Regions from separate parts of the Massilia sp. LMS1-1-1.1 genome, predicted to be linked through region 3. Evidence: predicted binding sites of a transcription regulator. Region 3 holds the regulator's gene; each other region holds the start of a gene.

Region 1 (3,279 bases), on a different contig from region 3:
GCAAAAGTTATTGAACGACCGCTCCATCCTGGCCAACGTCATGCTGCCACTGCTCGTCGTCGGCGCGCACAAGGCGGCCGCCGAGCAGCGCGCGCGCGCCGCGCTCGACAAGGTGGGATTGCTGGACCGCGCCATGGCGCGTCCGCTGTCGCTGTCGGGCGGCGAGCAGCAGCGCGTGTCGATCGCGCGCGCCATCGTCAACCGGCCGCAGATCATCCTGGCCGACGAACCGACGGCCAACCTGGACCGCGCCAGCGCCAACAAGGTGCTCGACGCCCTGAAAGCCTTCCATTCCGTGGGCGTGACCTGCCTCATTTCCAGCCATGACGAACAGATGCTCGACGCCGCCGCCCGCGTGATCCACCTGAAGAATGGCCAGCTGGTCGCCATCGACAAGGCCACGCAAGCGCCCGTCTTCGCCCCGCCCGATCCCGATTTTGCACCTTCCCCCAACCAGGACGACGCGCAGGGAGAACAGCCATGAGAGGCTGGTTCCGTCAACACCGCTTCGCGCTGGGCTCGGCGCTGATTCACTTGCGCAAGTCGCCGGGCGGCTTCCTGTTGAACGTGCTCGTCGTCGCCATCGCCCTGTCGCTGCCGTTCGCCGGCTTGACCATGCTCGACAATGTGCGCCCGATGTCGGAACAGATGTCGGTCGATCCGGAAATCAGCGTCTTCCTGAAGATCGACACGCCGCGCGAGCAAGCCGTGGCTCTGGCCAGCGCCATGCGCAAGATCGTGGGCGAGCAAAAGGCGAAGATCGTCTTCATCCCGCGCGAACAGGCGCTCGACACCCTGAAAAACAAGAATGGCCTGGCCGACGTACTGAGCACTCTGGGCGACAATCCCTTGCCCGACAGCTATGTGCTGAAGCTCGACGCTTTCAGCAGCGCCAGCGAAGCGCAAGATGTCGATGCCGTGGCGGAACAGCTGCGCCATTTGCCCGGCGTGGAATCGGCGCAAGTCGATTCGGCCTGGGTCAAGCGCCTGGCTGCCCTGCTGGGCGTGCTGCGCCTGGTGCTGCTGCTGCTGGCCATTACCCTGGGCGTGGCCGTGATCGCCGTGGTCTTCAATACCATCCGCCTGCAGGTGATGCAGCAGCGCGATGAAATCAGCATCTCGAAACTGATCGGCGCGACGGACACCTTCATCCACCGCCCCTTCTATTACACGGGCGCCCTGCTGGGCCTGTGCGCCGGCGCGTTGGCCCTGGGCGCCGTGGCGCTGGCCTTGCAACCGCTGAATACTGCGATTGCCGAGTTTGCCCGCCTGTATGCGTCCGAATTCCAGCTGGTGCCGCTGGCGCCGCTGCCGATGGCCGGCCTGCTGGCCGTCAGCGCCGGCCTGGGCCTGATCGGCGCCTTCCTCTGCGTACAGCGCCACCTGGCGCGCCTGAACTGATTGTCACTTCCATGGCGGCGCCTTCGCTGCCGCCATGCGTCCCCATCCTGCTGTTATCTTGATATTAAGCAAGTATTCTTAAGGCTCGCTTCAGCCAAAGGCCGTAGACTAACTACGTTGTCCTGAAGCGCTATCTGGATATATATCAAGCATTAAATCATCATAGCATTTAGGCTATCAGGACGATTAAATGTGCTGATTGGCACTCTCACGCAGAGAGTGCTAATATAGGGACATACCAAAGGCAGAAGCGCCATGGACGCCAGATGAAGATGGTGCCGCGCTCTGCAAAGTGCAAGACCGAATACGCAAAAACGAACAGACAAGAGGACCACGTCGCGTGACGTGGCCAACTGGAACAAAGCAAGACTACGAGGGAGAAAACATGACTATGATGTCCGCAACGTCCGCATTGGTTCCGACCAAAAGTAATGCGCTGGGCCTCGGTTTCACTGGCAATCTGGGCAATATCGACGCCTATATTTCGGCCGTGAACCGCCTGCCCATGTTGACCCACGACGAAGAAATTTCGCTGGCGAAACGCCTGCGCGAAAAAAATGACCTGGCCGCCGCGCAAGAACTGGTGCTGTCGCACCTGCGCCTGGTGGTCTCGATTGCCCGCGGCTATCTGGGCTATGGCTTGCCGCATGCCGACCTGATTCAGGAAGGCAATATCGGCTTGATGAAAGCGGTGAAACGTTTCGATCCGGACCAGGGCGTGCGCCTGGTGTCGTACGCCATGCACTGGGTGAAAGCCGAGATGCATGAGTACATCCTGAAAAACTGGCGCCTGGTCAAGGTCGCGACGACGAAGGCACAGCGCAAGCTGTTCTTCAACCTGCGCAGCCACAAGACGGGCCTGGACGCGATGACGCCGAAGCAGATCGATGCGCTGGCCAAGCTGCTCGACGTGAAGCGCGAAGAAGTGATCGAGATGGAAACGCGCTTGAGCGGCCGCGACATCGCGCTGGAATCGCCGACCGACGATGAAGACGACAAGTTTTCGCCGATCGCCTACCTGTCGTCGGAGCAAAGCGAGCCGACCAAGGTGCTGGAAGCGGAACAAGTGACGCGCCTGCAATCGGAAGGCCTGGAAACGGCCTTGAGCAAGCTCGACGCCCGTTCGCGCCGCATCATCGAAGCGCGCTGGCTGGCCAACGACGACGGTTCCGGCGCTACCCTGCACGCGCTGGCAGAAGAGTTCGGCGTATCGGCCGAACGCATCCGCCAGATTGAAGTGGCGGCGCTGAAAAAAATGAAGGGCGCCCTGGCCGCCTGGGTGTAATCGCAAGCAATGCCGCAATGCAAAAGGCGCCGCAAGGCGCCTTTTAGTTTTACAAGTTGATGTTTATCAACAGATAAATATTGTCAGCCCTTACGCTGCAGCCAAGCCCTTGACGAGGACTTCGGCGACCAATTCATTCAGATCCGCGCCGCGCTCCTTGGCCAGGGTCTGCAATTGCAAGACCAGATCGCTGTTCAGCTTGACGGCGAATGGCACCAGGCCCAGGGCCTGATCGCGCTTGCGCTGCTCGCGGCGGTCGACGACCACCGCTTCCTTACCGAATGCACCGGCGCCGGGAACATTCATCTTTCCCATCAGTTTCTTGGCATCGCTTTTGGCCAGGTCGGTTTTTTTCATGGTTGTTTCCTGATTTTCAAAACAGCCATTTTACGCAGTAATCGGCGCGCCGCGTGGCCGGCGCGTCAATTCATCGGCAGCACGCCAATAGTGCGCCAGAAAAATATCATTTTGTTATTATCATTTATCCCACGCATGCACAGGCACGCCCGGGACGCTCTACCTGAAAGGAAAAACATGCATTACCTGACCCGCTCTTATCGTACCGTGCTGCTTCCCCTGCTCATCGTCTGTCT
Region 2 (3,279 bases), on a different contig from region 3:
GCATCAGCGAAGCGATCGAAGCGGCGTTTTGCAGCGCCGAACGGGTCACTTTGGCTGGGTCCAGAACGCCCATTTCAACCATGTCGCCATACGTGCCGTTGGCAGCGTTGTAGCCGTAGTTGCCCGTGCCAGCCAGTACGGCTGCCACGACGACCGAAGCTTCTTCGCCAGCGTTTTGCACGATCATGCGCAGTGGCTCTTCCATTGCACGCAGGACGATCTTGATACCAGCGTCTTGATCAGGATTGTCGCCCTTGACCGTGATGTTGGCGCGTGCGCGCAGCAGGGCTACGCCGCCGCCTGGCACGATGCCTTCTTCCACGGCAGCGCGGGTAGCGTGCAGTGCATCTTCAACGCGTGCTTTTTTCTCTTTCATTTCGACTTCGGTGGCTGCGCCAACCTTGATCACGGCAACGCCGCCAGCCAGTTTGGCGACGCGCTCTTGCAGTTTTTCACGGTCGTAGTCCGAGGTCGCTTCTTCGATCTGTACACGCACTTGTTTCACGCGTGCTTCGATCGAGGCAGCTTCGCCGGCGCCATCGATGACGATGGTGTTTTCTTTGCCCACTTCGATGCGTTTCGCTTGGCCCAGTTCGGCCAGGGTCACTTTTTCCAGGGTCAGGCCGACTTCTTCAGCGATCACTTGGCCGCCGGTCAGGACAGCGATGTCTTCCAGCATGGCTTTGCGGCGGTCGCCGAAGCCAGGGGCTTTCACTGCGCAGGTTTTCAGGATGCCGCGGATGTTGTTCACAACCAGGGTCGCCAGCGCTTCGCCTTCGATGTCTTCCGCGATGATCAGCAGTGGACGGCCAGCTTTTGCGACTTGTTCCAGTACCGGCAGCAGGTCACGGATGTTCGAGATTTTCTTGTCGCACAGCAGGACGAATGGGCTGTCCAGTACGGCAACTTGTTTCTCTGGGTTGTTGATGAAGTATGGCGACAGGTAGCCGCGGTCGAACTGCATGCCTTCAACGATGTCCAGCTCGTCGTTCAGCGACTTGCCGTCTTCCACGGTGATGACGCCTTCTTTACCGACTTTTTCCATCGCTTCAGCGATACGCTCGCCGATCGAGTAGTCCGAGTTCGCCGAGATCGCGCCAACCTGGGCGATTTCTTTGGTCGTGGTGCAAGGACGGGCGATTTTCGCCAGTTCTTCGACGGTGGCAGCAACTGCCTTGTCGATACCGCGCTTCAGGTCCATCGGGTTCATGCCTGCGGCAACGAACTTCATGCCTTCGCGCACGATGGCTTGTGCCAGCACGGTTGCGGTGGTGGTGCCGTCGCCGGCGTTGTCGCTGGTGCGGGAAGCAACTTCCTTGACCATTTGCGCGCCCATGTTCATGAGCTTGTCTTTGAGTTCAACTTCTTTCGCTACCGACACACCATCCTTGGTGACGGTAGGGGCGCCGAACGAGCGCTCCAGAACGACGTTGCGGCCTTTCGGGCCCAAGGTGACTTTGACTGCGTTGGCGAGGATATTGACGCCTTCGACCATCTTGGCGCGCGCTGCGTCGCCGAATACTACTTCTTTAGCTGCCATGTTCAATTCTCCTGAGTTTCGGGATGTATCTGTCTACAACGTGGAAACAATTACTTGACGACGATCGCCATGATGTCTTCTTCGCGCATGACCAGCAGCTCATCGCCGTCAACTTTGACGGTTTGGCCAGCGTATTTGCCGAACAGGACGCGGTCGCCCACTTTGACATCCAGAGGACGGACTTTGCCGTCGTCGAGAATCTTGCCATTGCCTACGGCAAGGACTTCGCCTTGATCCGGTTTTTCAGCAGCTGCATCAGGAATGATGAGGCCGGACGCAGTTTTGGTTTCCTGGTCGAGGCGTTTGACGATGACGCGATCGTTCAATGGGCGCAGATTCATACAAAACTCCTTAAAGTTCAATGGATAGGTGTTGCTAAATGAATACATGCCTGGCACAGCGCCAGACCTGCTTTCAGTGACCGCCGTTGAAAGCAGCCCGCAACGGTCAAGCAAACCCCATGTCATCGAGTGCGTGCCAGCTAGGCAGTGGTGGCATCGCGGCGTCGCCCGCCGCGTAGCGTTCCCTGCTGTTGCCCGGCAGACACCATCATGTCCTGAGGATTGCTACGAAAGAGTTTGTTAGCACTCTATACTAACGAGTGCTAATTATAGGGACGGTAGGGGGCTTATTCAAGGGCTTATTCTCCAGGAAGATAAGCTTAGACGTTCTGCGCAGCCTGCATTTACGCAGGGTTTGCGCAAACGCAAGCCTCGTTCCCGGGCGTCAGCAACAGGCGCGACTCTAGCATGCCCGTCAGGCGAACGGCGTTCCTGTACGCACAGGAAACACAGTTTTACTATGGACTTTGATAAGATGATTGTAATTGCATATCAATATCGCCATATATCGTCACCTGCACCAGAAAGCACACCATGCCATTGACCACTTCCCGTTCCACCCTGCGCCTGCTGGGCGCCACCCTCATCGGTCTCGCCTGCCTGGGCAATGCCGCCGCGCAAACGCCCACCATCGTCGACGAGATCACCGTGGCCGCCTTGACGCCGCAGGAAAAGGAAAGGCTGCTGAACGACCTGTTCAACGATCTGAACAAGGACGACGATGACCAGGAAGCGCACGTGTGGGACAACGGCGGCGACCGCGGCGTGCTGGTCAAAGTCACGTATAACTTCAGCAACTCGGGCATGACGGAACACAGCCTGAAGGCGCACATCTGCCGCGACCTGAAATTCGTCGTCACGGCCGGTGACAAGTCGCAGGACTTGAGCCGCCGTACCTGTTCGCAGAGCAGCGGCCGCTGGGATGTGCAGGGCAAGGATCCGGCGCCCGTCGTGTATCCGCCTTTCCTGTCCGACGTCACCATCGCCAAGCTGAATGCCAAGGAAAAGCAAGCCCTGTTGACGGCCGCCGTGCGCACCTTGAAAGATGAAGAGGATGGCAAGACGCGCCAGTGGAGCAACAAGGGCCTGGGCAATGCGGTACCGCTGGCGGTGCGCCTGACGCCCTCGGGCACGGACAGCAAACCTGGCAGCTACGGCCGTACTTGCCGCGATTTGACAATGGTGCTTGACGGCAAGGGTGGGCAACAGACGCTGACGCGCCGCTCTTGCGAAAACCGCTATGGCGGACTCGATATCGAACCCGATTACGTCGACGAGTAAAGCGCTGCCATCGCGGCGCTGGCGGATGCGTGCAGATGGCGAAAAGCGCCGGGAAAAGCGTGTATTTCACGGCAACTGACCTGCATTGATGTAAATATGTGTGACAGCGGCGTGATT
Region 3 (3,279 bases):
CCGGAGGCGGCGATCGGTGCGACAATAGATGCAGGCTGCGCACTGTGGCGCGGCATCACCGTGAATCCCATGTCCCTTGCTACTGTAAAACCTGCCGTGCCGCCCAAGGCGATCCTGTTCGATCTTGACGATACCTTGTGGCCCATCGCGCCCGTGATTGCCGCCGCCGAAACCCTGCTGCACGACTGGCTGGCCACGCATGCGCCCAGGGTGGCGCAGCAGTTTTCCATCGAGGTGCTGCGCCAGCACCGCCTGGCCATGCTCAATGAACAACCGCATTTTCATGGCAATCTGATCGAGTTGCGCCGCGCGGGCCTGCTGACCGCCTTCGAAGCTGCCGGCGAGGATCCCGCCCTGGTCGACGGCGCCATCGCGCAGTTTCTGGCGGCGCGCCATCGCGTCCAGCCGTATGACGATGTCTTGCCTGGCCTGGCCTGGATGGGCCAGCGCATGCTGGTCGGCTCCATCTCGAACGGCAATGCGGACCTTGACATTATTGGCCTGGCGCAGCATTTCAAGGTATCGATCGCCGCCAGCGATTTCGGCGTCGCCAAGCCCGACGCCAGCATCTTCCTGGCTGGCTGCGCCGCGCTGGGCGTGGCGCCGCATGAAGCCGTGTATGTCGGCGACGACCTGTATTTCGATGTGACGGGGGCGCAAGGGGCGGGCATGCGTGCCGTATGGATGAACCGCAAGGGCAGCGACGCCCACCTGGCCGCCGGCGTGCAGCCCGACGCCATCTGTGCCAACTTTGATGAATTGCTGCTGTGGCTGCAGGAGCAACTGGAAGATTGATCGCCGCCGGACGGGCGAACGTGCATAATAGGCGCTGTTGATGCACGTTCGGCCGCTTTCGTTGCCGCTTGCCTAACAAAATACTTTCTAAATAGAACACCATGCAACTCGATACACGTGCCCAAACACTGCTGAAAGCCCTGGTCGAGCGATATATCGCCGACGGCCTGCCGGTCGGTTCGCGCGCCTTGTCGAAAATTTCCGGCCTCGACCTGTCGCCAGCCACGATCCGCAACATCATGGCCGATCTGGAAGAGCTCGGTTATGTGTCCAGTCCGCATACCTCGGCCGGACGCATCCCCACGCCGCGCGGCTACCGCATCTTTGTCGACACCTTGCTGACTGTCCGGCATCTGGACGAACATCTGGTGGAGTCGCGCATGCGCCTGCAGACGCCGCAGCCGCAAAAAACCATCGCCAACGCGGCGCAGATGCTGTCATCGCTGTCGCAGTTTGCCGGCGTCGTGCTCAGCCCGCGCCGCGAATCCGTGTTCCAGCAAATCGAATTCCTGCGCCTTTCCGAAAAACGCATCCTGCTCGTCATCGTCGCCCCCGGCGGCGACGTGCAGAACCGGTTATTGCTGACGGAGGCCGACTATACGCCGGCGCAACTAGTGCAATCGGCCAACTACATCAACCAGAATTATGGCGGCCTGTCGTTCGACGCCGTGCGCGTGCGCCTGCAGGGCGAGCTGCGCCAGTTACGCGACGACATGGGCAGCCTGATGCAGGCGGCCGTGGAAGCGGGCAGCGAAGCGATGGCCGACCATAGCGACGACATGGTGATTTCCGGCGAGCGCAACTTGCTCAGCGTGAGCGATCTGTCATCGAATATGCATTCGCTGCGCCAGATGTTCGACATGTTCGAGCAAAAGACGGGCTTGATGCAGCTGCTCGACGTGTCGAGCAAGGCGACGGGCGTGCAGATTTTCATCGGCGGCGAATCGAACCTGGTGCCGATGGATGAAATGAGCGTGGTGACGGCGCCGTATGAAGTCAACGGCAAGATCGTGGGAACGTTGGGAGTGATCGGACCGACGCGCATGGCTTACGAGCGCGTCATCCCGATTGTCGATATCACGGCCAAGTTGCTGTCAAGCGCGCTCAGCCATCATTGATCGTACTGCCTGACGCGCCAGCCGTTCCATGGGAACGGCCGGCGAAATGTGTCAGATGTCAGGCGGTTTTGTGCGGGCAAGCCGTCTTGGTACAGTTGCCGTAGATGGCCAGCGCGTGTTCGGCGATCTTGAAGCCGCGCTCTTCAGCCACTTTTTGCTGGCGGATTTCGATTTCTTCGTCAAAGAATTCTTCGACCCGGCCACAGTCGAGGCACACCAGATGGTCGTGGTGGGAGCCTTCGTTGAGTTCGAAAATCGCCTTGCCGGTTTCAAAATGGTTGCGGTTGAGCAAGCCTGCCTGTTCGAATTGGGTCAGGACGCGGTAGACAGTTGCCAAACCGACATCCATATTGTCGGCCAGCAGAATCTTGTAGACGTCTTCCGCGGTCAGGTGGCGTACCGGGCTACTCTGGAAGATATCGAGTATCTTCAGCCGTGGCAGGGTGGCTTTCAGGCCGCTTGCCTTGAGATCACTAGGATTGTTACTCATGTTTGTTGCTCGTATGTGGGTCAGGTGCTTTATCATATAGCGTTTTAGCGGGGAGTGCCAAAATATGCATTTTTTGGCAGGCCGGCCACTCCTGGCGTTTTGTTCATCAAATTGAGGTCATTTATGCGCGTAACACCGGCTGTATTGCCATCTCTCTGGCACCGTATTTCATTCCGAGCACCAGTCGTGGCAGGCATGGTCTGTGTCGCGCTGGCCATGTCCGGCTGCGCCAGCCGTGGCATCCTTGGCGAAAAGCCGGCAGCTGCTCAAAAAGAAGGCAAGGAACTGGTCCCCGAACAGGGCGCACAAACGACCACCATTACGCCGCTGCAAAAATTCATGTGGTTTTTTTCGCCCTACCGTCCTGACATTCAACAAGGCAACTTTGTCTCCGAAGAGATGCTGGCCCAGCTGAAAGTGGGCATGACGCGCGACCAGGTGCGCTTCGTCCTCGGCACCTCGCTGCTGACCGATATCTTCCATGCCGACCGCTGGGATTACCCATTCCGCCTGGCCCGGGGCAGTGGCGAAACCACCAGCAGCCGCGTGGTCGTGTACTTCGGCAAGGATGGCAAAGTGGAACGTTTCGAAGGCGGCAACTTGCCGACGGAGAAAGAATACATCGATCGTATCGCCGGTCCGTCGCCGTTCGCCAAGGTCGCCAAGGCTGACGTGCCTGCCGCCGTCGTGCCATCGCCCGTGGCGCCAAGCGCCGTGCCGGTGCCGGCCGATGCCGCCCCTGCTATTCCTGTGAGCAAGCCTGACGTTGCACCCGCACCCGCAACGGCGCCTGCCGCCGAGCCTGCACCTGCACCTGCTGCCGAACCCACCAAATAAGCTGTTGTAAGAGAATAAAATGACTGAACTGAAAATCGC

Evidence for each region. The regulator HrcA, encoded in region 3, represses chaperone genes, less so after heat shock. The targets are predictions, from matches to a motif close to TTAGCACTCNNNNNNNNNGAGTGCTAA.
Region 1: a site for HrcA is predicted at 1,601-1,627, ahead of rpoH (RNA polymerase sigma factor RpoH). Genes of this name have one in related genera too.
Region 2: a site for HrcA is predicted at 2,122-2,148, ahead of groES (co-chaperone GroES). Genes of this name have one in related genera too.

The regions. Positions count from the first base shown of each region.
Region 1 is NZ_JBFPNG010000065.1:199,637-202,915, reverse strand. It holds gene MRBLMS1_RS27930 (cell division ATP-binding protein FtsE) at 1-484, shown strand, start outside; gene ftsX (permease-like cell division protein FtsX) at 481-1,401, shown strand; gene rpoH (RNA polymerase sigma factor RpoH) at 1,793-2,686, shown strand; gene MRBLMS1_RS27915 (hypothetical protein) at 2,777-3,043, opposite strand; gene MRBLMS1_RS27910 (hypothetical protein) at 3,221-3,279, shown strand, end outside.
Region 2 is NZ_JBFPNG010000001.1:1,926,512-1,929,790, reverse strand. It holds gene groL (chaperonin GroEL) at 1-1,540, opposite strand, end outside; gene groES (co-chaperone GroES) at 1,591-1,881, opposite strand; gene MRBLMS1_RS08840 (hypothetical protein) at 2,416-3,162, shown strand.
Region 3 is NZ_JBFPNG010000067.1:42,623-45,901, reverse strand. It holds gene MRBLMS1_RS29265 (HAD family hydrolase) at 70-795, shown strand; gene hrcA (heat-inducible transcriptional repressor HrcA) at 897-1,913, shown strand; gene fur (ferric iron uptake transcriptional regulator) at 1,972-2,403, opposite strand; gene MRBLMS1_RS29250 (outer membrane protein assembly factor BamE) at 2,599-3,240, shown strand; gene dapB (4-hydroxy-tetrahydrodipicolinate reductase) at 3,260-3,279, shown strand, end outside.